DNA from 2 places in the Bacillus sp. mrc49 genome. Region 1 is predicted to be linked to the other one. Evidence: a T-box and tRNA genes for the amino acid it is inferred to sense, from the RefSeq annotation. Region 1 holds a T-box; the other holds one or more tRNA genes.
What was found. The T-box of region 1 lies ahead of glyQ (glycine--tRNA ligase subunit alpha). A T-box ahead of a tRNA ligase gene usually reads a tRNA of that ligase, here a tRNA-Gly.
Positions count from the first base shown of each region.

Region 2: it encodes a tRNA-Gly, which carries the amino acid that the T-box ahead of glyQ (glycine--tRNA ligase subunit alpha) is inferred to sense. The anticodon was not compared.

Region 1 is NZ_PHNG01000645.1:30,074-42,164, reverse strand. It holds gene CVN76_RS08020 (hypothetical protein) at 1-358, opposite strand, end outside; gene rpoD (RNA polymerase sigma factor RpoD) at 518-1,651, opposite strand; gene dnaG (DNA primase) at 1,687-3,492, opposite strand; gene CVN76_RS08005 (YaiI/YqxD family protein) at 3,544-3,999, opposite strand; gene CVN76_RS08000 (pyruvate, water dikinase regulatory protein) at 4,504-5,313, opposite strand; gene CVN76_RS07995 (helix-turn-helix transcriptional regulator) at 5,342-5,977, opposite strand; gene glyS (glycine--tRNA ligase subunit beta) at 6,136-8,202, opposite strand; gene glyQ (glycine--tRNA ligase subunit alpha) at 8,189-9,085, opposite strand; T-box leader at 9,187-9,362, opposite strand; gene recO (DNA repair protein RecO) at 9,420-10,172, opposite strand; gene CVN76_RS07975 (YqzL family protein) at 10,206-10,349, opposite strand; gene era (GTPase Era) at 10,449-11,378, opposite strand; gene CVN76_RS07965 (cytidine deaminase) at 11,371-11,769, opposite strand; gene CVN76_RS07960 (diacylglycerol kinase family protein) at 11,808-12,091, opposite strand, start outside.
Region 2 is NZ_PHNG01000765.1:12,439-24,529, reverse strand. It holds gene CVN76_RS23415 (iron-hydroxamate ABC transporter substrate-binding protein) at 1-313, opposite strand, end outside; gene CVN76_RS23410 (ABC transporter ATP-binding protein) at 264-1,112, opposite strand; gene nfsA (oxygen-insensitive NADPH nitroreductase) at 1,414-2,163, opposite strand; gene trmL (tRNA (uridine(34)/cytosine(34)/5-carboxymethylaminomethyluridine(34)-2'-O)-methyltransferase TrmL) at 2,242-2,730, opposite strand; gene CVN76_RS23395 (amidase domain-containing protein) at 2,798-3,661, opposite strand; gene queG (tRNA epoxyqueuosine(34) reductase QueG) at 3,802-4,941, opposite strand; gene CVN76_RS23385 (B3/B4 domain-containing protein) at 5,047-5,715, shown strand; tRNA gene CVN76_RS23380 (tRNA-Gly) at 5,897-5,970, opposite strand; gene CVN76_RS23375 (YbjN domain-containing protein) at 6,158-6,571, opposite strand; gene CVN76_RS23370 (NADP-dependent oxidoreductase) at 6,748-7,776, opposite strand; partial or broken gene CVN76_RS23365 (CotD family spore coat protein) at 8,092-8,328, shown strand; gene CVN76_RS23360 (YhgE/Pip domain-containing protein) at 8,815-9,999, opposite strand; gene CVN76_RS23355 (TetR/AcrR family transcriptional regulator) at 10,216-10,848, shown strand; gene CVN76_RS23350 (permease) at 11,118-11,999, shown strand; gene CVN76_RS23345 (TIGR03943 family putative permease subunit) at 12,015-12,091, shown strand, end outside.

The DNA of each region.
Region 1 (12,091 bases):
ATAAAAGCAAGGATAGAGCCATTCCCATCAATGCCAGCTGAAATACGAGCCTCCTGCCAATGAAGCGGCGGACCATCAGCCCAAAGACAATGATTGAAATAGTTGTCAGAAGCATTTGCATTCTTATGGGTATTTCAGTAAAATAATTCAAAAATACAATAAATGCAAAAAGCGCTCCCATCCACAGCATGGAAGAGAGATCTTTTTTTCCCTTCCGGTTTTCATACGAATTGGCTGGGAGCCTTTCGCCTTCAGAATATAACGTAAGCAGGTAATTACAGTATTGCTCCGGAAGCATGCGACTTTCCTTCCAGGCATTTATTTCTTGAATGATGATTTTCTTTCTCATCTCATCCATGAATTTCACATCCTCATAACCATCAGTTCTTATTAAACGGCCTTTAGCCGCGGCTTACAGGCAATCCGTGTGCATTTACATTCATCGCGAATTGGCAAAAAAAAAGCCGCTCCCGAACGCTGGGCATTCAAAGAGGGCTCTGTGAAGGGCATATCTATATTATTCCAAGAAATCTTTCAGACGTTTGCTGCGGCTTGGGTGCCTTAGCTTACGTAACGCTTTCGCTTCGATTTGGCGGATACGCTCGCGGGTAACTCCAAACACCTTACCTACCTCTTCAAGCGTCCGTGTACGGCCATCATCAAGTCCAAAGCGCAGTCTCAAGACGTTTTCTTCACGATCGGTCAGTGTGTCCAATACGTCCTCAAGCTGTTCTTTCAATAGTTCATATGCTGCATGCTCCGATGGCGAAGTCGCATCCTGATCCTCAATGAAGTCACCTAGATGCGAATCATCTTCTTCACCTATCGGCGTTTCCAAGGAAACGGGCTCCTGAGCTATTTTCAAGATTTCGCGAACCTTTTCAGGCGTCAAGTCCATATCCTCCGCAATTTCCTCCGGTGAAGGCTCACGCCCTAAATCCTGAAGAAGCTGCCTTTGAACACGAATCAATTTATTGATGGTTTCGACCATATGCACCGGTATCCGGATCGTTCTTGCTTGGTCGGCAATGGCGCGGGTAATGGCTTGGCGGATCCACCATGTTGCATACGTACTGAACTTGAATCCCTTGCGGTAATCGAATTTTTCCACCGCTTTGATCAGACCCATATTCCCTTCCTGAATCAAATCAAGGAAAAGCATGCCGCGTCCAACATAGCGTTTGGCAATGGAGACAACCAGACGTAGGTTAGCTTCAGCCAAACGGCGTTTCGCTTCTTCATCCCCATCTTCAATTCGCGTAGCCAAGGAGATTTCCTCCTCCGCCGATAATAGGTCGACCCGGCCAATTTCCTTTAAGTACATCCGGACTGGGTCATTAATCTTAACGCCGGGAGGAACACTTAAATCATTCAGATCAAACTCTTCTTCTTTTGCGAGTTTCTTTTCATCCGGATCATCTTCATCATCGTCTTCCTCGCCATCAGTGAGGATTTCTACGCCATTTTCAGTCAACACCTCATAGAACTCATCCATTTGATCGGAATCCAATTCAAAACCGCCAATCATTTCAGCGATTTTTTCTAAAGTCAAAGAGCCTCGTTTTTTTCCTAGCTCTAATAATTTTTCTTTCACCTGCTCAAGGCTAAACTCATTATCAACTTGTTTGGAACGTGCTGGTTTTTCAGCCATTAGTTCCCCTCCTTCCAGGACTTACACCTAAACAACTACAACATTTTACGCAATTTAATGATTTCCATGGCTATTTGTGCAGCGGTGACATAATCGCTTCGTCTGACTGCATCTTTTTCTTCAACTTGTTTTTCTTTTATCTTTAACAACTTTTCATATTTCAACACTTGATTTATACAATCGGTCAGCTCTTTATCGGTAACTTCCTCATTCACTGACATCATTTCTATTTCCGAAACGATCCTTCTCAAGTTTGGATCCGGTAAATATGTTAGGAAAAAGCTTGTATCCGGTTCGTGTCCATCTTCATAGAACGCATATAAATAGGTGATGATTGCCTGATGTTCATCTACATGAAAGGATGTTTGGCCAAGCAACTGCTGAATTTTGAAACTCATATCCCTGCTTTTAAGCATATGGGCAATCAACTTCGTTTCAGCATTATGATGTGCAGGCTTTAACTTATGCTCATATTGCAGGGCCATTTTCTTTTGGGCTGCTGGCTGCGGCAAAGTCCCCTTCTTCCGTTCGGTAAAGAACACTTGTCGCTGCTGCTGCTCCAGCGCATCCAATGAAAGGGAAAATTCAGAGGATATTTGCCGGAGATAATGATCCCTCTCCACTGCATTGGGCAATCGTGAAATTTCCTTAAGGACTTCTTCGATATATTGAATTCGATCTCCTTCATTATTTACATTTTTCCCTCGACGCAAATAATGCATTTTGAATGCCATGTAGGTTAAACTGGCCCCTATTACTTCAGAAACAAAGCTTTTTTCACCGAATTCCTTTATGTAGTCATCGGGGTCCAAGTTATCAGGCATGAGAGCGACCTTCACTGAAAAGTCGTGGTCCTGTAACATATTGACTGCACGATTGGCAGCATTCAAACCCGCAGAGTCCGAATCGTAGCAGATAAGTATCTGATCGGTATTCCTTTTAAGCAGTTGGATATGCTGCTCCGTCAGGGCAGTACCCATAGTTGCGACCGAATTCTCCACCCCTGCACGCACAGCTGAAATGCAATCGGCGAAGCCCTCAAAGATAACAACTTGTTCTTTCTTTCGTATATGTGGTCTTGCTTGATGAAAATTATATAAAGTTTTACTTTTATTAAAGATTGGCGTTTCGGGACTATTCAAATATTTGGGCTCATCGTCCCCCATCGCTCTCCCTGAAAACGCAATCGTATTTCCTTGATGATCCATAATTGGGAACATGACTCTATTTCTGAAACGGTCAAAATATGACTCGTCTTTTTCCCTGAAAATAATAAGCCCTGCCTGCTCCATATATTCCGCTGGAAATCCACGTTTCAAAAGAAACTTGGACACGAAATCCCATGAATCCAGCGAGTAGCCGATTTGGAACTTTTCTATCGTCTCTTCGGTAAAACCCCGCTTAAGCAAGTATTCGAGGGCTTCCTGCCCCTCATTCGTGTTAACGAGGAGATGATGATAGAACTTCCGCAGCAAGTCATGGGCTTCAACCATTTGCTGCGAGCCGGCTGGCATGTTGGAACGCTTGGAATCCTTATTAACTTCAACTTCCAAAGGTACATTTCCTTTTTCGGCTAAAGCTTTTGCCGATTCCACAAAATTATAGCCTTCTATGTCCATCAAGAAGGTGAAAATGTTTCCGCCCGCCCCGCATCCGAAACAGTGAAAGATTTGTTTATCCGGTGAAACGGAAAACGAGGGCGAGTTTTCACCATGGAAAGGACAAAGGCCAAAGTAATTGCGCCCTTGCTTCTTCAGCTGGACATACTCCCCAATTAGATCAACAATGTCCACAGCTTCGCGAATTTGGTTAATTTTCTCATCTTCTATACGGCCATTTATCATTTTTCCACCTTGCCATATCGGTGATAGTTTCTAATTCGATACGGATTCCTAATTCCCTGCAAAGTTCGACAAAGTTTTCAAAAGTTTATTTGTAAAGCAAAGTCGATCTTCCTTCGTGAATGGTTTCGGCCCTTTCGTATGCTTACCTTGCCTGCGCAGCTTAGCCGACTGATAACGCATATCCAGGAGCATGAAAATATTCTCGTCCGTGTATTCCTTTCCCCTTGGAGAAAGAACGTAAACACCTTTAGGAAGCAGGGTCCCAGCCAATCCAATATCTGCAGTAACGACAATATCACCCTTTTTTACTGAGTTTACTATATAAAGATCCGCGGCTTCCTTGTCTGCATCGACATATACCCATTTCCCTTCAGGGTCATTCATCATATTCTTATATGATGCAACAAAACAGACATCAATATCGTGCAAACGAGCACAATGGAGGATCTCGTCTTTCACCGGGCATGCATCGGCATCGACATGTATCGTAGGTTTATCATTCATACCTTTTAATTCTACATCTTTCTGCATAATCCTTTTTCTCCCCTAAACTTTATGAAGATATAGTGAATGTTTCGGCATTAGTTCAGAGTACCTTCTCTAAAACAGCCAACATTATTCTTCAAGGAATACCTGCTAATTTAAGTGGATGTGCCGCACATTGCGCTAAAAGCAGAGCGGGCCCATTTAAAATTATACGGAACATGTCGAATTATTTTTATGATAAAAACCTTGACATCTCACTAACCTTTAGTTTATTCCTTATTAATTAAGTCTAAACCTTAAGATTACTTTTTTCTCACAATTTTTTATTATAGTCTATTTGTTTGGAAGATGCCAACATTTAAATTACGTTTGTATTTTCATGCAATTGAAGAAGTGAAATATGTAATTTTATTCTAATTTTGTTCGCAATCGCCTAAAGGAGGCTTAGCATTAAAATGTGAGCTGACACTACAAGTGTCCAGCTCACATTTTGGTTTTTCCCGATTTATGAAAGTGTAATGATCAGCGATTTTTGTTTTGCAGGATATTGATGATCAAATTGGCTGTTTCTTCCACTGCCTTATTGGTTACATCAATGATCGGACAGTTCAGCCTTGAGATGATTTTATCAAAGTATGTCAACTCTTCTTTTATGCGCTCCACATTGGCGTAAATGGCATGATCATTCAGCCCGAGTGACTTCAACCGTTCTTTGCGGATATGGTTCAGCTTTTCTGGACTGATCTTTAAACCAATGCATTTTTCCGGGGGGACCAGGAACAATTCTTCTGGCGGCTCCACCTCAGGAACTAATGGCACATTCGCCACTTTATAGCGTTTGTGGGCTAAATATTGTGAGAGCGGCGTTTTTGATGTACGAGAGACGCCGACAAGAACGATATCTGCGCGTAAAATGCCTCGAGGATCACGGCCATCATCATACTTCACGGCAAATTCAATCGCTTCAACACGCTTGAAATAATCATCATCCAGCTTCCTTACAAGACCAGGTTCATTGAGCGGTCCTTTTGGCGCCCTTTCCTGGAGGATGTCCATGAGCGGTCCTAAAATGTCATAAGCAGACAGGTTTTCACGTTCGACCTGTGCCTTCATATACGCCCTGATAGCCGGCTTCACAAGGGTATAAGCAATGATCGCCCCATCTAGCTTAGCCAGTGAAATCACTTCATCCACGTTCTGTTCGTCTTCAATATACGGAATTCGCTTTATGGAAAAAGCCGACCCAGCAAACTGGCTGGCTGCTGCTTTGGTAACCAGTTCAGCCGTTTCCCCTACAGAATCCGATACAACATATATAATAGAACCCTTCATATTCTCCGTCATCCCTTTTGCAAGCCCCCTAATACCCTTCATCAGCCAAAGCTACGAATGCTTTGGTTATATTGGTTTTTGTAATTCTTCCAATTACTTCATAGCCTTTATCTGTGTCCTTGACGACCGGTAATGAATCGATTTGTTTATCTATCAATTTTTTGGCAACATCTATCAGAAGGTCTTCTTTTGAGCACATCGTAATATTGGGCATCCTGGTCATGATGATATTGACTGGAATGGAGTTAAGCTCCTGTTTGCCAATACTGGCACGCAACAAGTCCTTTCTGGATAAGACGCCGACAAGCAATGCATGTTTATCGACGACAAACATGGTCCCGACATCTTCTAAAAACATCATGACGATTGCATCATAAACGGAGATGCCCTCATCCACAACGACGGGGATCGATTGGTAATCTCGTACATATAGATGGTTCAGGCTGTCCGTCAAAAGCTGTGTACCCGACCTGCCTGTATAAAAATACCCCACACGCGGCCTGGCATCGAGGAAACCTGCCATCGTTAAAATCGCTAGGTCGGGACGAAGTGTAGCTCTTGTAAGATTCAATCTATCTGCAATATGTTCTCCAGTGATCGGTCCATTTTCTTTAACAATTTGCAAAATAGTTTCCTGACGCTTATTTAATTGGATTGTAATCACCACCCCACTGCGTTTCGCAGAGCAAAGTAACAAAAGTTATTCATTTAATAATTATATACTAAATTATTTAATAAAGGCATGTTTGTCCTATTTATCTTTTGGCAAAGGCGGAAACCCATTTCAAAAAAGGATTTCCGTTTGCCTTGCATCCCACTTCATCAAAGGATGATTTTATTCATTGCCGCGAAGCTTGCCACCCAATCACTGATATCTTTCATAAGCGATAATCGGTTAGTGCGGAGGGCTTCATCCTCTGCCATGACCATCGTATTTTCGAAATACGCCTCTATTTCGCTTTGCAGTGAAATAAGAAGTTCAAACCGCTCATCTTCATTTTGGGATTTGGTATATTGCCTTGCTGCCTGCTGATACTTTTCATAAAGTGCTTTTTCCTGATCATTTTCAAAAGCGCTTGGATCGACGGTCACTTTTTCATCACATTTTCCGGCGATGTTCATGACCCGGCTTAAAGCCTCTATGCTTTCTTTAAAGCCCGCTTCTTCCTTTTTCGCCTCGAGGACGTGGGCACGCTCGACGATGGAATGGATATACCCGACTTCATTGAAAAGAACTGCATCAATCATATCGTAGCGGATTTGCTCTTCTTGCAGGAGATGCTTGATCCTTGCTTTGAAGAAAGTGAACATATCCGCTTTAACTTCCACTACATCTCGTTTCAAGATTCCCTTTGCTTCAAGACCTTTAAGGCTTAAAGCGATGAGCTCCTCTAGTGAAACATCCCATTTCTTCTCAGCAAGAATCTGGACGACCCCGCTCGCCTGCCTCCTTAAAGCATATGGATCCTGGGACCCTGTCGGAATGACGCCAATGGCAAAGAAAGACGCGAGCGTATCCATTTTTTCCGCTAAACTTACAACCGCTCCGATCACCGACGGCGGTACATCGTCATCCGCATGTCTTGGCATATAGTGTTCGTTGATGGCCGCAGCCACTTCTTTGGCTTCGCCTTTTAGAAGCGCGTATTTTTCGCCCATATAACCTTGCAATTCCGGGAATTCATAAACCATATGGCTCACCAAATCGAACTTGGCGATTTCAGCAGCACGGAGGGCCAATTCTTTTTCTTTCCCTAAATTCAGGACGTCCGCGAGCTTGCCCGCCACTTCCGTCACGCGCTCAGTTTTTTCGGCTAATGTACCGATTTCTTCATGATAGACGATGCTGTCCAGCTTTTTCAAAGCATCTGAAATTTCTTTTTTCTGATCTTCCTTGTAGAAAAATGCTGCATCGGATAAGCGGGCCCGCAATACTTTTTCATTGCCTTTAGAAACCTTATCCAAGTGCTTGGCATCTCCGTTACGCACGGTTACAAAGTATGGAAGTAATTTGCCTTCTTGGTCCTTGACAGGGAAATAGCGCTGATGCTCCTTCATCGAAGTGATCAGGACCTCCGCTGGAAGCTCAAGGAACTCTTCCTCGAATTGACCAAATAGGACCGTTGGATACTCGATTAAATTATTGACTTCTTCCAGCAACGATTCATCAACGGGGATGATCCAGCCTTTTTCCTGCTCAAGTCCGTTAATTTGATCTAAAATGACTTGCCGGCGTTTATCAGGATCGACCATAACAAATTGCTCCGTCAACGTTCCTTCATACTGGGCCGGGTTCTCGATGATTGCTTTTTCACCCAAGAAACGATGACCTTTCGTTTCACGGCCCGTCTGCACGTCCGCAATTGAAAATGGCACGACGTCATGACCGAATAGGGCAATCAGCCACTTAATCGGACGGGCGAAGCGTAGCTCTTGATCGGCCCATCGCATATTTTTCGGAAACGTCATCCCGCTGATGATTTCAGCAAGCTCGGATAAAAGCTGTAAAGTCGGCTGTCCCTTGATGAATTTATTCACATGGGCATATTCAACACCCTTAAGTTCCTTGAAGTAAATATCCTCGGAAGTCATCCCTTGACCCCTGACGAATCCCAAAGCTGCTTTGGACCAGTTCCCTTCACTATCCAAGGCGATTTTCTTTGCCGGTCCTTTTGCTTCTTCTTCGATATCCTTTTGGGATTCTTCAACATCTTTCACCAATATCGCTAAACGTCTTGGTGTTGAAAAAGCTTCAACCGTTCCGAATTCAATCGCTTTTTCCGTCAGCCATTTCTGCACTTTATCCGACAGCTGGTTCATCGACGCTGTCACGAACCGGGCCGGCAGCTCTTCCAAACCAATTTCCAATAACAAATCACGCTTGCTCATTTGTATTCTCCCCTTTCACTTTCAGGATCGGGAAGCCTAATTTTTCCCGCTCTTCATAGAAGGTTTTGGCAACCTTACGCGCTAAGTTACGGCACCGGGCAATATATCCGGTTCTTTCCGTCACCGAGATGGCCCCTTTGGCATCCAAAAGGTTAAATGTATGGGAACATTTCAAAACATAATCATATGCAGGATGTACAAGACCTTCTTCCATTTGGCGATGTGCTTCCTTTTCATACATCGTAAACAGTTGGAACAGCATATCAAGGTCCGAGGTCTCAAACGTATATTTTGAATGCTCGTATTCCGGCTGTCCGAATATATCACGGACCGTGAATCCTTCTGTCCATTCGAGGTCAAATACGTTTTCCTTATCTTGAATGTAGGAGGCGAGGCGTTCGATTCCGTATGTAATTTCAACGGAAACCGGCTTGCACTCAAGACCGCCCACTTGTTGGAAATATGTAAATTGCGTGATTTCCATCCCATCAAGCCATACTTCCCAACCTAGGCCTGCACATCCAAGTGATGGGTTTTCCCAGTTATCCTCGACGAAGCGAATGTCATGCTCAAGCGGATTTATGCCTAACGCCCGCAGTGAATCCAAATATAACTCTTGGATATTGTCAGGTGAAGGCTTCATGATCACCTGGAATTGATGATGCTGATACAGGCGATTGGGATTCTCACCGTACCGGCCGTCTGCCGGGCGGCGTGATGGCTCGACATAAGCAACGCTCCACGGCTCAGGGCCAATCGCTCTTAGGAACGTGTATGGGCTCATCGTCCCTGCCCCTTTCTCGACATCATAAGCATTCATTAATATGCAGCCCTGTTCAGACCAATGCTTTTGTAGCGTTAAAATCATATTTTGAATATTCATTGTACACCTCCAAATTATTTAAAACGGCTCTTTGTACATTCAGGACCGGAGTTCATCGACAGTTTTTTGCAAACAAAAAACTCCCGTCCCTATGCGTTATGCATAGGGACGAGAGTTTACCCGCGGTTCCACCCTAATTGCCGTCATAAAACGGCCTCTTTTCAAAGCAACATGCTCCGGAAACGCCCTTCCCTGTAAATCCATATCCCGGCTTCCACCGTCCCGGGCTCGCTTTTTATGGAGAATGACAGATACTCTTTCCCATCAACGCAATCTTCTATTTTAATGATTAGAATTTTATACAAACTATCACGGAATGTCAATAGGCCAGGTCTTAAAACATATCTTTCATCGTATCAATCTGTTTCAGGAACTTTTTTGATTTCAAATGAAGACCGGAATATTCCTCATAATAAGCATCAATGATTTTCTGCAGTTCCTTTTTCGTTTCCGGCTTGACGGAAATGTTTCCGAGCCTGGATAAATCCAAATAATAAAATATCCGCAGCAATTTGACGGCTGCAGGTGAAATTTTATAATGATAAGGATCTTTGCCTAGACAGCGGTGGCAAATGAACCCCGCTTCCCGAAGCGAGAAGGAGAATTCCCCTTCCGTTTCCCCGCAAACAGCACATTGATTAAGCACTGGGTTAATCCCATTGACTGGCAGCATCTTCATTTCAAAAATGAACTTCAAGACCTCTGCGTCATATTCTTCGTTTATGTAATGCAAGGTTTGCGCAAGCAATTCATACAAATATGGGTTCGGTTTTTTATCCTCGACGCTTTTATCGAACAACTCCACGATGTAAGAAGCATACGCAGTGGCAAAAAGATCTTCCCTGATGAACCGGAGCGAGTCGACCATTTCCCCTTGCTGAAGACTTCCGAGTCCGGTTGATGTGGTTACAAGAAAATACCCGGAGCAAAAAAGCTGGGTGACGGCCGATAGCCTACTGTTAGGTTTACTGGCCCCTCTAGCCATAACGCCAATTTTTCCTAGCTCACGGGTATAAATAGTAATGATTTTGTTATTTTCTCCATATGCAGTTCGCCTTATGACAATGCCTTCACATTTTTGGAGCACACCAAGACACCACCCACACTCGTCAAGACTAACCTATGAAACGGGAAAATCAAATTCTGCTAGCTCTTCTTTCAGTACCAAGGGTCTTTCCTGTCTTTCGACTTCTATCTCCTTAAACAGCAAATAGGTGTCCACATTACCTGTTTCACTAAATAATTCCCAGGTAAAATCCAACATATAAAGCCCACCTTTCATTTTTAACTAGCAATATGAATATCCGACCATATAATTAGCTTGACCGTTTTCCAAACTTTCATGAAGCGTAAAATTTGTTAATTAATATTCGCTTTCATTGAAACCATAATCTCGAAGCTGACTGGCTTTATTGCGCCAATCCTTCTGTACCTTGACCCATAGTTCCAAGAATACCTTCGAGCCCAATAGGTTTTCGATGTCCACGCGCGCACGGCTTCCGACTTCCTTGAGCATCTTCCCTTGCTTTCCGATGACGATGCCTTTCTGGGAATCACGTTCGACGACGATCGTCGCCATCACATTAATGGTATCACTGTTATCCATCTTTTTGATGGAATCGATGACAACGGCCACCGAATGCGGAATTTCTTCACGCGTCAGGTGCAGCACCTTTTCGCGGACCAATTCGGAAATGATGAAACGCTCCGGGTGGTCGGTCACTTGGTCAGCAGGATAAAACTGGGGACCTTCAGGCAGGTGCTCCTTGATTTGCTCAAGCAGTGTATCGACGTTATTCCCTTCAAGTGCAGAAATCGGAACGACTGCCGCGAAAGGATAAAGCTGTTGATATTTTTCAATGATCGGCAGCAGCTCATCCGGATGCATCGCGTCAATTTTGTTAACCACTAGGAAAACGGGCGTTTTTACGGTTTGAAGTTTTTCAATGATGAACTCATCACCGCGGCCATATCCTTCGGTCGCATTGATCATGAAAAGAATCAAGTCGACCTCTTTCAATGTATTCGTTGCCACTTTCATCATGAAATCACCAAGCTTATGCTTCGGCTTATGAATTCCAGGCGTATCGATGAATATCATTTGTGAGTCGTTTTGCGTAAGGACACCTTGCACCTTATTTCTAGTCGTTTGCGGTTTGTCACTCATTATGGCGATTTTTTGACCGATGACGCGGTTCAAGAACGTACTCTTTCCAACGTTGGGACGGCCGATAATCGAGATGAAACCTGATTTGTAACCTTTTTCTTGTGTATCTTGAAATAATTTATCCATTTAAATCCTCCGGTGAAAAAGCTCCTGGAAGCAATTCCTGTACTGTTAATTCTTTTATATCACCATTTAAATTGGTCAAAACAACCGGCATATCCTTATCACACAGTTCAGATATAACCTGCCTGCACGCTCCGCATGGAGATACGGGGCCGTCTGTATCTGCCACGACCGCAAGTTTGGTGAATGCCTTGTCATTATGTGCATATGCGCTGAACAAAGCGGTCCTCTCGGCACAATTGCACATGCTATAAGCGGCGTTTTCTATATTACAACCATGGTAGACCTTGCCATCAACGGTTAAAAGGGCTGCGCCCACTTTGAATTTGGAATAAGGTACATATGCTTTTTCCCTTGCTAATTTAGCTTCCTCAATCAATTCTTTCGTATTCAATTCTCATCTTCCTTTCAAATTGAGTGCCTCACTGAAAGCTAAAGGCCCAGCTTAGGCAAAAAAATAATCAATCCAACAATGATAGAAAATATAGCATATATGAATACAGCTCCGGCTGCAATATCTTTTGCCTGCTTGGCCAATGGATGGAATTGATCTGTAACCAGGTCCACTACCCTTTCAATCGCTGAATTGACGAGCTCCAATGCAATCGTTCCCGCTATGGCTGCCAATATGAAGAGCCATTCCATCCCATTCAAGGAGAAAAACCAGCCAAAGAATAGGATGATTGCCGTTAGCGCAAAATGTATCTTGATATTGC
Region 2 (12,091 bases), on a different contig from region 1:
TTTTCTCCAAATTATCGTCCGTTACTTCCTCGACGTCATCCAGCTTGAAATTCGGGTTCATTTTGGACCATGAATCAACCCCGACAAGGTTAACATCCAAAGCCAATACGCTACCTGCGAATGAAGATAGCACGACCACACGCTTAGGATTCGCAGGCACTTCGATGGGACCATTTTCAGATTGATAGGTGATGGTGCCCGATTTTTCCTTTTTCGTATCCGAGCTTTTCTCTTTTTCCGTTGACTCATTATTACCACAAGCACTAATAATTAACACTAACAGCAGGATAAACGGGATCAGAATCTTTTTCATTTGGTGTTGAATCTCCTTTTAATAAATTGTACGTGCTGCACATTGGTTTGTTCGTTCGTTGATCTCTTCCGATTACCGCATCAATATGGAATACATCCTTAAGCACTTCATGCGTGATGACCTCTTCACAATCTCCTGCTTTCACGACTTGCCCGTCTTTTAAGGCAATGATATAGTCGGCAAAGCGGGCCGCTTGGTTTAAATCATGAAGGACCATGACGATCGTACGTCCCTGTTCTACATTCAGCTTCTGTAAAAGCTCCAAAACTTCTAGTTGATGGGCCATGTCCAAATATGTGGTCGGCTCATCAAGAAAGATGATTTCCGTTTCCTGAGCCAATGCCATCGCAATCCAAACACGCTGCCGTTGACCTCCCGAGAGAGCATCCACCGGACGGAACTTGAATTCCTTCGTACCAGTGACTTCAAGAGCCCAATCAATCACATCGTAATCTTTTTGGGTCAGCCGCCCGAATCCTTTTTGATAAGGGAAGCGGCCGTATGAGACAAGCTCGCCGACTGTCAATCCGCTTGCACTTTCGGGCGTTTGCGGAAGGATGGCCATTTTTTTTGCAAGAATCTTGGTACTTTCTTTGGAAATATTCACACCATCCAATACAACCGTCCCCGCTTGTTTGGGGATGATACGGGTGATCGCTTTCAAAAGTGTGGATTTTCCGCACCCATTTGAACCGATGATCGTTGTGATTTTTTTATCTGGAATTTCCACACTGAGATCTTTTACAATTAAACGTTCACCATACCCAATGTTTAATTCCTCTGTATATAGGCGAACCATTATTTCAACCTCCAATTACTGAAAAATAGGTAAGTAAAAACACGAGTGAAAATGATTATCATTATCCATTACTTAATTACTATAATTCTATCCAAATATATTGTCAATAGCATTTCATGGGTATTTAAGAAGAAAGTTAAAGAGGATGAATAAACTGAAATTCTTTTTACCAATTAACCAAAAAACAGAAAGATCCAGGAAAATTCCGGGATCTTTCTTGATTGAGTCACACCATTTTCATATAGCTAGAGTACTAACTTATTGAAAAGGCAAAAATCACGCATTAGGTCTTAACGATCACTTAATGTTTTTTGAATCCTTGCTTCTCCACGTAATCTTTCATATATAGTCGGCTTTTCTTTTCAAGCATACCGGCCATTTGTCCTGTCCAGGTATCTTTACGTTTCCCATTAGTCCTTTGCTCGTAATAATCGGAAATCGTTTCGTTGTAGGCGCCAAGCTGATTGATGAATTCCTGCTTATCCTCTTGATAGCCATTTTCATGATAAATGTTGGACTGCGGCAATCGCGGCTTTTTATCGGACCTGTTCTTAGGATATCCGACAACAAGTGCAAATAAAGGAATGACACGATGCGGTATATTCAATATATCGGATACCTCTTGAAGATTATTCCGGATGCCTCCGATATAGCAAATGCCAAGATCCATCGATTCAGCCGCCAATGCTGCATTTTGAGCTGCCAGGGCAGCATCGATACAAGCGACCATGAATTTTTCGGTACTTTCAAGTGATTCGGTCACGTCCGTGCCTTCCATCTCTGAAACGATATCCTGCCGATATAAATCGGCGCAAAAAACGAAAAGATGACCATTCTTCTCGACATAAGATTGCGGCCCGGCAAGTTCAGCAAGCTTGGCCTTCTTTTTCGGATCGGTTACACCGATGATGGAATACGCTTGAATGTAACTGGAAGTGGATGCAGCCTGGGCGCACTCCACAATCGTATGAATTTGTTCCTCCGACAAGGGCCTATCCTCAAAAGAACGAATGGAACGGTGATCTAGAATCTTCTCAATAATCGTATTCATTATTCCCACCCCTTATAAATATGTAAACAAACATCCACCAGCGGAGCTGATATCCCCGATGATGGATGACGGTGACATTCAGTCTTTTGTTTTCAGATCCAGTTCACGGTAGTTCTGCTGCCTCAATGCTTCATATACCAAGATGGCCGCTGTATTCGATAAATTCAGGGACCGTACTTTATCGGTCATTGGAATCCGCAGGCAGCGATCCATATTCTCCTGGATCAGGTCTTTCGGAAGCCCTGTCGTTTCACGGCCAAAAATGAAGAAAATTTCACTGTCCTGATCACTGTAATCAAAGCTTGAGTGCGGCTGTTCCCCGAATTTCGTCAGATAATAAAATTCACCGCCGGCATTCTTTTCGAAAAATTCTTCTAATGAATCATAATAATGGATCTTCACATTCTCCCAATAATCCAGTCCTGCCCTTTTGAGTTGCTTGTCATCGGTCGAAAAACCGAGCGGACGAATGAGATGCAAGGACGTATCAGTCCCTGCACATGTTCTTGCGATATTGCCTGTATTTGCTGGAATCTGTGGTTGATATAAAACTACATGTATGGCCACTTCATTTTCACCTCTAGTTTAAACTTCACCTTAATTATACCATTAAACAAAAAAGACTAGAAATCAATCATCCTCCATCCAAAATCACAAAAAATTTATAAACGATGTTCGGTGTATATCTGGTCGAGTCTTCATACGTCCAATACCTGTGACGGCTGTTCATCGTATGGGCGTTAACGAGCGGCATCCCATCCTGATCCTTCGCCGTCACGATCAGGTTATGGTCGAACCGTCCGTCCCCTTCGAAATCGATACAAAGGATATCACCTAAATTCAATTCCCGTGCCGACTCCACTTGCTTCGTCCTGATGACATTTCCCGCTTTCAGCAGATGATATAAAGCATTTGCCGTCGTCCATGTGTAACTCCAGCTTTTCCCCCTGATCCACCAACCCTTATTTTTGTTAGGGGCCCCCCACATCGGAATACCTCCCGCATGTAAGCATTGTGAAATGAAATTCGTACAGTCATCAGTGAATTTGTAATACTCGGGATTGAATTCATTCCACCAACGCTCGGCATATTGAACTGCCCTCATCCGCTCATACTTATAGGCTAGACGCTCGGCTCCCGCATCCCATTTTGGCTGTTCCCCTTCCGTTTCGAAATTCGGTACCAATTCACGTTCATCGACCAGATACCCATTTCGAAACCTGGCTTCCCTTTCTTCCATTTCTTCTTCGATATAAAATGAATCCTCCTGTTTCAATAAATATTGCAGATGCACTTGATAAGTCAGGACTGTATCACTGTCTTCCTTTTTCTTCGAATGAATTTTGCCTGCAGCGTTCACCCTGACAATTTTCGCCTCACGGCTCCTCATCAATTCCTTTTTCAAATGGTATTTCCGTTCACTACGTTCCTGATTATCGGAAGTATAAAACTCGATCCTTTCCTGTAGAAGCCGTTGCAATTGTTTCCTCAAGTTCATGCCCTCCTTCCTACCTTCTATGCTAATGTGTATGTATGAAGGCATGGACAAAAACACAACTTCGTAATTGTTAAGAACCCATTTTGTCAGCACCATCGAAAAAAAAACCGCCCCATAATGGAGCGGCTTCTTCATATATATCATTGCGTTTCCAAAGTAAATTGCAGTCCCTTCTCGATTTCGTCCAGAACCTCTGCATCCGTTTCCTTCATTCTCGCCTCTTCCAGCACGGAAACAGCTTCTTCGCGGCCAATTTTCCCCACTGCCCAAGCTGCCGTGCCGCGTATGACCGGACGCGGATCTTCCTTCATGACCTTGATCAATAAGGGCAATGCCGTTACATCCTTGTAGTGTGCCAAAGCTAATATCGCATTTCGTTGAATGGGTTTTTTACCGCGCCAAGAACCGGATACTTGTCCATACGTCTCTTTGAAATCCCGATTAGAAATCGTAAGCAGCGGTTTCAACAGCGGCTTGGCCAATTCCGGGTCAGGTTCCATTTCTTCATGTAAATGAAAATCGATTCCTTTATTTTTTGGACAGACAGTCTGGCATGTGTCGCATCCATACAAACGATTGCCTATTTTCGTCCTGAATTCGTCCGGAAGGAACCCTTTTGTCTGCGTTAAAAAGGCGATGCAGCGCTTGGCATTCAATTGCCCTCCCTGAACGAGCGCACCTGTTGGACAAACATCAACACATTTATTGCATGTCCCGCATTGATTTTCCATCGGCTGATCAGGCTCAAAGGGGAGATTGGTAATCAAGTCCCCCAAATATACATAAGACCCGAATTCCGGTGTAATGATCATGCTATTTTTCGCACTCCAGCCAACCCCGGCGCGCTCCGCCACCGCCCTATCGGATAATTCACCCGTATCAACCATCGATTTTGAGACTGCTCCTGGCGCTTTATCAGTAATGAAATCCTCAAGTAACTGTAATTTTTTTCGCAGCACGGCATGATAATCCGTTCCCCAGGAAGCCCGGCAGAAAATCCCCCGCCGTTCACCTTTTTTACTTTGCGGAGCATTCTTCAATTTCGAAGGATAGGCCAGTGCAATCGAAATGATGGATTGCGGTTTATCGAATATCAATTCCGGCCTGACTCTTTTTTCGATATCCGGTTCCTCAAACCCGGATTGATACCCCAACTCTTGTTGACGAATGAGCCGACTTCTCAACTCGGTAAAGGTGGTAGCCGATGCAAAACCGATTTTATCGATACCGATCTCTTTACTATATAAAATCACTTCTTGCTTGAAAGTATTCATATCCATGATTATCACCTACGTTCATTAAGTATTCCCGTCGAAGCTTGCATTCATTTCAAACCATTGCTATCTATGATAAACTAATTGCAATCATTTTTGGAGGTGAAACGCTTGGAAATTAACATATCCGCTGATCTGAGCAACAAAATCCCTGGATTCAAAGTAGGGATCATCACATATGACAACATCGAAGTAGGCCCCTCGCCACAAATGGTGAAAGGGAGACTGCAATTGTTTCAGGAGGCTCTCTTCTTCGACCTTGAAGAAAAGGAATTGAGCGATTTTTCCGGCATTAAAGAGTGGCGAGCGATCTTCAAGGCGACAGGAACAAACCCATCACGTTATCGCCCTTCCGTGGAAGCCCTATATCGCCGCGTCAAAAAACAGAATTACTTGGCGCCCATCCATTCGGCTATCGATTTAAATACCTTTTTCTCCCTTTTATATGAGGTTCCGATTGGTATTTATGATGCGGATAAATTGGCGGGAAAAATCTCAATTAAAATTGGCGAGAGTGCCGATGGCTATGTCGGTTTGAACGGCCGCCTGAATTCACTGGATAATATGATCGCTTCAGTCGATCATGAAGGTCCATTTGGCAGTCCTTACGTTGATTCAGAGCGAACGAAAGTCACCGAGGAAACGAAAAGAGCCATCCAAATCATTTATCTACAACCTAAGACACCAATCGAGGAAGCCCGTCAACTAACGAAATCGCTGATGGACATGTTCCTTGAAATACATGGCGGTGAAGGAACTTACTCGATTATAGAAGGATAGCCAACATTCAACAGACATAACCCCTACCGGTATCGGAAGGGGTCTTTTTGAGTCATTCAGAAAATACTTTTAGACAGGAACCATAAAAAAATCCCACTGTAAACAGTAGAATTCTCATGATAATATTTAAACGCAAAGCTTCGTTCTCCAGGTAACGAAACCCTACGTTATGAGTATGTATTGGAGCGGGTGAAGGGAATCGAACCCTCATCATCAGCTTGGAAGGCTGAGGTTTTACCACTAAACTACACCCGCATGTGTTTGTAGAACTTTGTCGAATCACCAACAAAATCAATTATATAGTGTAATGCGAATAAATGCAATAGTTCTTTTTAAAATTATTAATATTATTGACAGATACCGATCCTATATTCTTTTATTCTAGTAAAGATGATAAAAAGTCCCCTGAATCAGTGAACTTTTTCAATCATCCCCTTTGAACTTAAGACCAAATCACTTCCATTAGCCGTGGGTAAACCTGCTGCGCCGTTTCCAATAGCATGATTAGCTTCCTGAACGCAAGATCCGGGATGAATTCACCTTCGATCGAGTATGAATAACGGATAGAAATGGTCCCGTTTTCTTCATACAGCTTTGAATACCTGAAGTTCGCATTATATTCATTTAACAAAGTATGTACAGCCTGCATCTTATCGGGATTTTTCAACTCGGCGACATTAAAGCAAAATAAGTCGGCCACATTTTCATCTTGATTGAAGGCAAATACTAGCAGGACCTTCCAGCCATCCTTTAACTTTTGCTCCGCTCTAAAAAAGGTCGTGCCATCTTCATTCAGTTCATTCATATAGATTTTCTCACTAGTTAAAAAATCACGAAATTCAGCAACGTTTGACATGGTTCATCACCTTTCTGTATGTATGTACATTTTATACTGAAAATTGGCATTTTTACAGTCTTTTCTAAAAACCTTATTCTAGGGGCTCAAGCATGTTAAGGAAAACGGGCCTCTTTCGATTCGATACCGAAAAAGGCCCGTTTCCTCAAGCTTAATCGGAAAACCGATTAACTTTTTTATAGCTTTGCGAACATGGGCTCCGCGACTTTCACAAGCTGCTTTCCGAGGTTCGTTCCTTTAAATAAGCCTAAAAATGCATCAGGCGTATTTTCAAATCCTTCAATAATCGTTTCTTCATACTTCAGTTTTCCTTCTTGAACCCATTTCCCTAATTCCGTCGCACCTTCTTTGAAGCGAGAAGCATAATTTCCAACAGTGAATCCTTTCATGGTGGCACTTGTTTTGATCATGGCCGATTGCAGACGAGGCCCTACATCTTTCCCTTCTGCATTATAAGAAGAAATCGCCCCGCATAGCGGGATTCTGGCATTTGTATTCAATAGAGTGAACACGGCATCTGTGACTTCTCCGCCCACATTATCGAAATACACATCGACTCCATCAGGAACAGCTCGTTTTAAATCATCCACAAAACTATCTTTTTTATAATTAACGGCTCCATCGAAGCCTAGCTCATTCGTCAAGTACTCTAGTTTTTCATCCGATCCGGCGATACCGACGACCTTCGCGCCTTTAATCTTGGCTATTTGTCCAACAGCCGAACCAACAGCACCTGCCGCTCCGGAAACCACGACCGTTTCACCTTCTTTTGGCTTACCGATATCAAGCAAACCGAAGTAAGCTGTCAGCCCTGTCATTCCAAGAATACCCAAATAGGTTGTGACTGGAGCAATTTTTGGATCGATCACGCGGATTTCCTTTTCCGTGACGATTGTATATTCCGCCCAGTCGATATTGCCAACAACCACATCTCCCTTTTTGAAGGAGTCCGATTTAGAGTCCACCACTTCGGCCACGACGCCGCCAGTGATAGGCTTATTCAATTCAAATGGTGCAATATATGATTTGGTATCTTGCATTCTTCCTCTCATATATGGATCTACCGATAAATAAAGCGTCCGTACTAAAATCTCTTGACCTTTTGGTGTGGGAACATCACTCTCCACAAATTTAAAATCTTCTTTCGTTGGCATACCTTTTGGACGATTTGCCAGGGTGATTTTTTGTTGTTTGGATTGTGTCATCATTCGTTCCTCCTTGATTTATAAATACGTAATATCGAAAAATAAGCGTATCACCGATAAAGTTCCATAGTCAAAGGATATGACTTCCTAATGCTTCCATTCCACTTCACGTAAGCTCTTCCTGTTTTTTTGGTCTTACGTCCGCAGCCCGTACCTTATTCGCTTTTGATATCTCTCACATGGTCCTTACTATATCCTTTTGCTGTGTGAGTCATCCATACTAGTGCTTCTGTATAGAAAATAGGCATCCACATTAGTTCAATTTCAATTATTTCACATAAAATATCATGACTTAATTTAAATGGAGGTTTAGAAATGAAAAATAATAACTCATGGCAACAGCCAAACTGGGGTCAATGTCCACCACAGCATTGCCCGCCGCAATATTGTCCGCCCAACGTTAGTCCTACTCAATATGACCCGCCGCAGGTTTCACCAACAAAGCAATACGTTAATACAAACGTCTCGAACACGGTTATACCTGTAATCCATCCATCTCATACCAAAACGGTGAACAAACATATCAACACGTATAAACATTATTTCCCGCATACTCAATCTGTAGTGAATGAGTGCTGCACGCAAAACCTCATTTGTGAAATGCCGCATAATCCTTGCCCTCCACATCCTTGTCCGCCAAACCCTTGGCACTCTCCGATGCCCTATCGGTTCTGACCATTAAAAAGCCCCTATAAGGGGTTTTTCTAATCCCTTCTTTTCCCTTACGACATCGAACTTCTGGAATACTGAACCGACAAGATCAAGGGGAATGGTAGATGACTGTATGGTATCTTGTATAATCCTGACAACCGATATTTGTGGTGACATTTCCTTTTTCAAATATTATCGCATCCGTTATTTCGTTACTTTCCACCACTTAATGACTTCTTGCTTTAATACTGAATTAGTCGAACCAGGGGAGGTTTAGCATTAAACGATTCGTCAATATACATATTTTCCTACAGCTGAAACATGAAAAAGGTCTCGGAAGGAAAACCATTCCGAAACCTTTTTGTTATCCCAATTTAACAACTTCCCTTACATGTTTGTTTGAGATTCTCCTTCTTTTTTAGGTCCCGGTTTTAGGGCAGAAGCCCATAAAACCGTAAGTCCGCCTATGCCAATGCCTACTAAAACAGCTGTAGGATGATTCCAGCTTAGCCCCTTGTCAAAGAAAAATAACTCACGCAATCCATCAACCATGAAGCGCATCGGCAGCCAGGAATAGATCCAGTTAGTATAAAAAGAAGACATCAGCTCTGGGGCCATCGACAGTAGCGGGGCTCCAAAGAAGAGGATAATGACGAATAACGGCAATCCCTTCATTCCCAGCCAAGAAAGGGCAGCCGAAATCATTAAGAAGAAGCTGAAATAAGCAATGGATAGGAACCAAGCAATGCTAGTGAAATTGGGAATATGCATCCCCACTGCATCAGCCATCCACGTCAAACCAAAGCCTACCAAAATGGCGATCACAGCACCTATGAGCACCTGTACCAATTGATTCGCCAATTTTTCTCTCCGGTTTGCAAACGGAAGTTTATTCAGCATGATAGTAAGGAAAGCGGCACCAGCTATGCATGCCATCCAAAGCGGCTGGAATAGCGACACGGGCGCATTCCCATTGGCGCTATGTGTTCCTGTTTCATTTACATTGGTTACATTCTTTGTAATCGGTGTTGCTATCGCAGCAGCTTGCTTTGTCGTTAGTGTACCTTCTTGTTTTTCGAATCCTGTTAGAATCTGGCTGCGGATATTGGTATTCATATTGTCAACGATTCCATTTAGCATTTGTCCCGCAAGAGTGGATGCCATCGTGTTCATACCTTGGTTCACCAAAATTTGAACTTCAGGTGATGAAGGCTTTGGAGTTTGAAGAGATGCTTGCTTTTGACTGAAGTCTTTTGGAATGACCAATGCCGCGTAATATTTCCGCTTGTCTAAACCATGCTTAACTTCTTTATAGCTTTTTACGGTAACCCAATCCACAACGGGTTCTTCACCTGATTTAGGTTCAGCTGAAGTTTTAATCATGTCAGCCATTTTCTCACCCATATTTACCTTTGTTTGATCGGGCAGTGTCACTCCTTGATCTTCATTAACAAAAGCAATGGGCAGGTTTTTTGGCGTCGGATTCACGGACGGAATCAATGTCAGGCTAAATATAAGAACAACTGCCAATGCAATTATGGGTGCTAAAAACACCATTTTATTTTTTACCATTTTCATAAATTTATCTCCTTTTTCCTTTTCTTTAACATCCAGCACTCCATGATCATTAAGTAATGCACACAGTGTTGTTTTATTATCACTATGTAAATTATAATTAAATAAGGGATTTACGCAATAAACAATATGGAAGCTTACGTCCATTACTTAACACAAAGTCATGTATTGTTCATTATTATTGAAAAAAAAATGAAAGTTGGTAGGTTGCCCATGTCTGATCAAAAAACGGATAGACGCATAATCCGTACAAAAAGAATGATACGAGACGCCCTCACACATTTAATGGAAGAAAAGGGATTTGAACGAATTACGGTTAGGGATTTAACGGAAAGGGCCGATATTAATCGCGGAACTTTTTATTTACACTACCAGGATAAATACGATCTATTGAAAAAGAGCGAAGACGAGATCATCAAGGAAATGAAAGAATTTTTCAAAGAATTAAAACCAAAAATGCTTGTTGATTCCCAATTACTGAACGAACCGATACCTTTAGTGAAGTTATTTGAGTATATAGAAGAAAATGCCCAATTCATGAAATTAATTTTAGGCCCAAAAGGAGATCCCGCCTTTCAAGTGAGAATAAAACAATTTATGAAAACAAACTTTCTTGAAAAAGCGATGAAAAACCTGAATCATGAGTCACTCTTAGTTCCAATTGAGCACCTGATGGCGTATGTCACTTCTGCCCATCTCGGTGTCATTCAATACTGGTTGGAAAACGGCATGCAGCAGCCCCCTCAAGAAATGGCCTCCACTTTAATAAAGATAACGTACTTTGGTCCGGTATATGTGGCCGGTCTTAAGGAGGAATTAAAACCTCAGATTGACGGGGGGCAGTGACGAAGCAACTTAACCAGATTAATCGCCTATATTCAATCAAACAAAAGAGCGTGTTTTAAAAACCACTAAAACACGCTCTCAATACGATTGAATAAGAATGCTTTTCCTCCGTACACACTTATATATGAGACTACCTGATAATATTTCCTTCTTTTTTGTCTATACCTTCATGTTCATTCAACTTTTAGTCGATTTCTCCAGTAATAAAAAATTGACTTCCTTTCATCACGAACCTAATATGGGTAAGTCAGCTTTATGGAAGGTGGTTAATGATGAACGTTCAGGCCCTTTTGCAAATGAATACGATATTTATTAGCATCCTAATTGAATCCCTTCCCTTCATTCTATTGGGGGTCCTTATCTCTGGAATCATACAAATCTTTGTGTCGGAAGAGATGATTGCAAAGATCATACCGAAGAATCCGATTTTGTCTGTTTTATCGGCAATAGGAGCAGGGATTTTCTTTCTTGCATGCGAGTGTGGAATCGTCCCGATTACCCGCCGCCTGATCGCTAAAGGCGTTCCTCTTTCAGCAGCGATCGCCTTTATGCTTTCTGCACCTATATTGAATCCGATTGTTCTGTTTTCAACCTATATTGCATTTGGAAATGATTGGAGCATGGTTTTCTATCGTGGCGGCATTGCAGTATTGGTTGTGATACTCATTGCTTTCATCATATCTTTCCAATTCAAGACCAATCAGCTTAAACATGAACACATCGTGCATACACATCAGCATTCCCTTACTGTCAAAGGCAAGATTACAGGAATGTTCAAGCATTCGATCGAAGAGTTCTTCTCTGTAGGAAAGTATTTAATCATCGGTGCACTCTTGGCCGCTGCCATACAGACCTTTCTGAAAACATCCGTATTGCTTGATATCGGTCATGGAAATTTATCCGGGAATGTGGTCATGATGGCTTTGTCTTATGTGATGTCCCTCTGTTCTCAAGCAGACGCTTTTGTGGCAAGTTCTTTTAGAAGTACCTTCTCCCCTTCTTCTCTTGTTGCTTTTCTTGTGTTCGGGGCCATGTTCGATATTAAAAATACAATCATGCTTTTAGGTACCTTCAAAACAAAATTCGTTTTATGTTTGTTGGCTTATATTTTCATCGGGGTACTAGGTTTAACCTTATTGTTTATTTCTTAAAGAGGGTGTTTTTATATGGGAAGATTATTCATATTACTTGGACTGACTTTTTTATTCATGCACTTACACGCCTCAGGGAATATATCGAAATA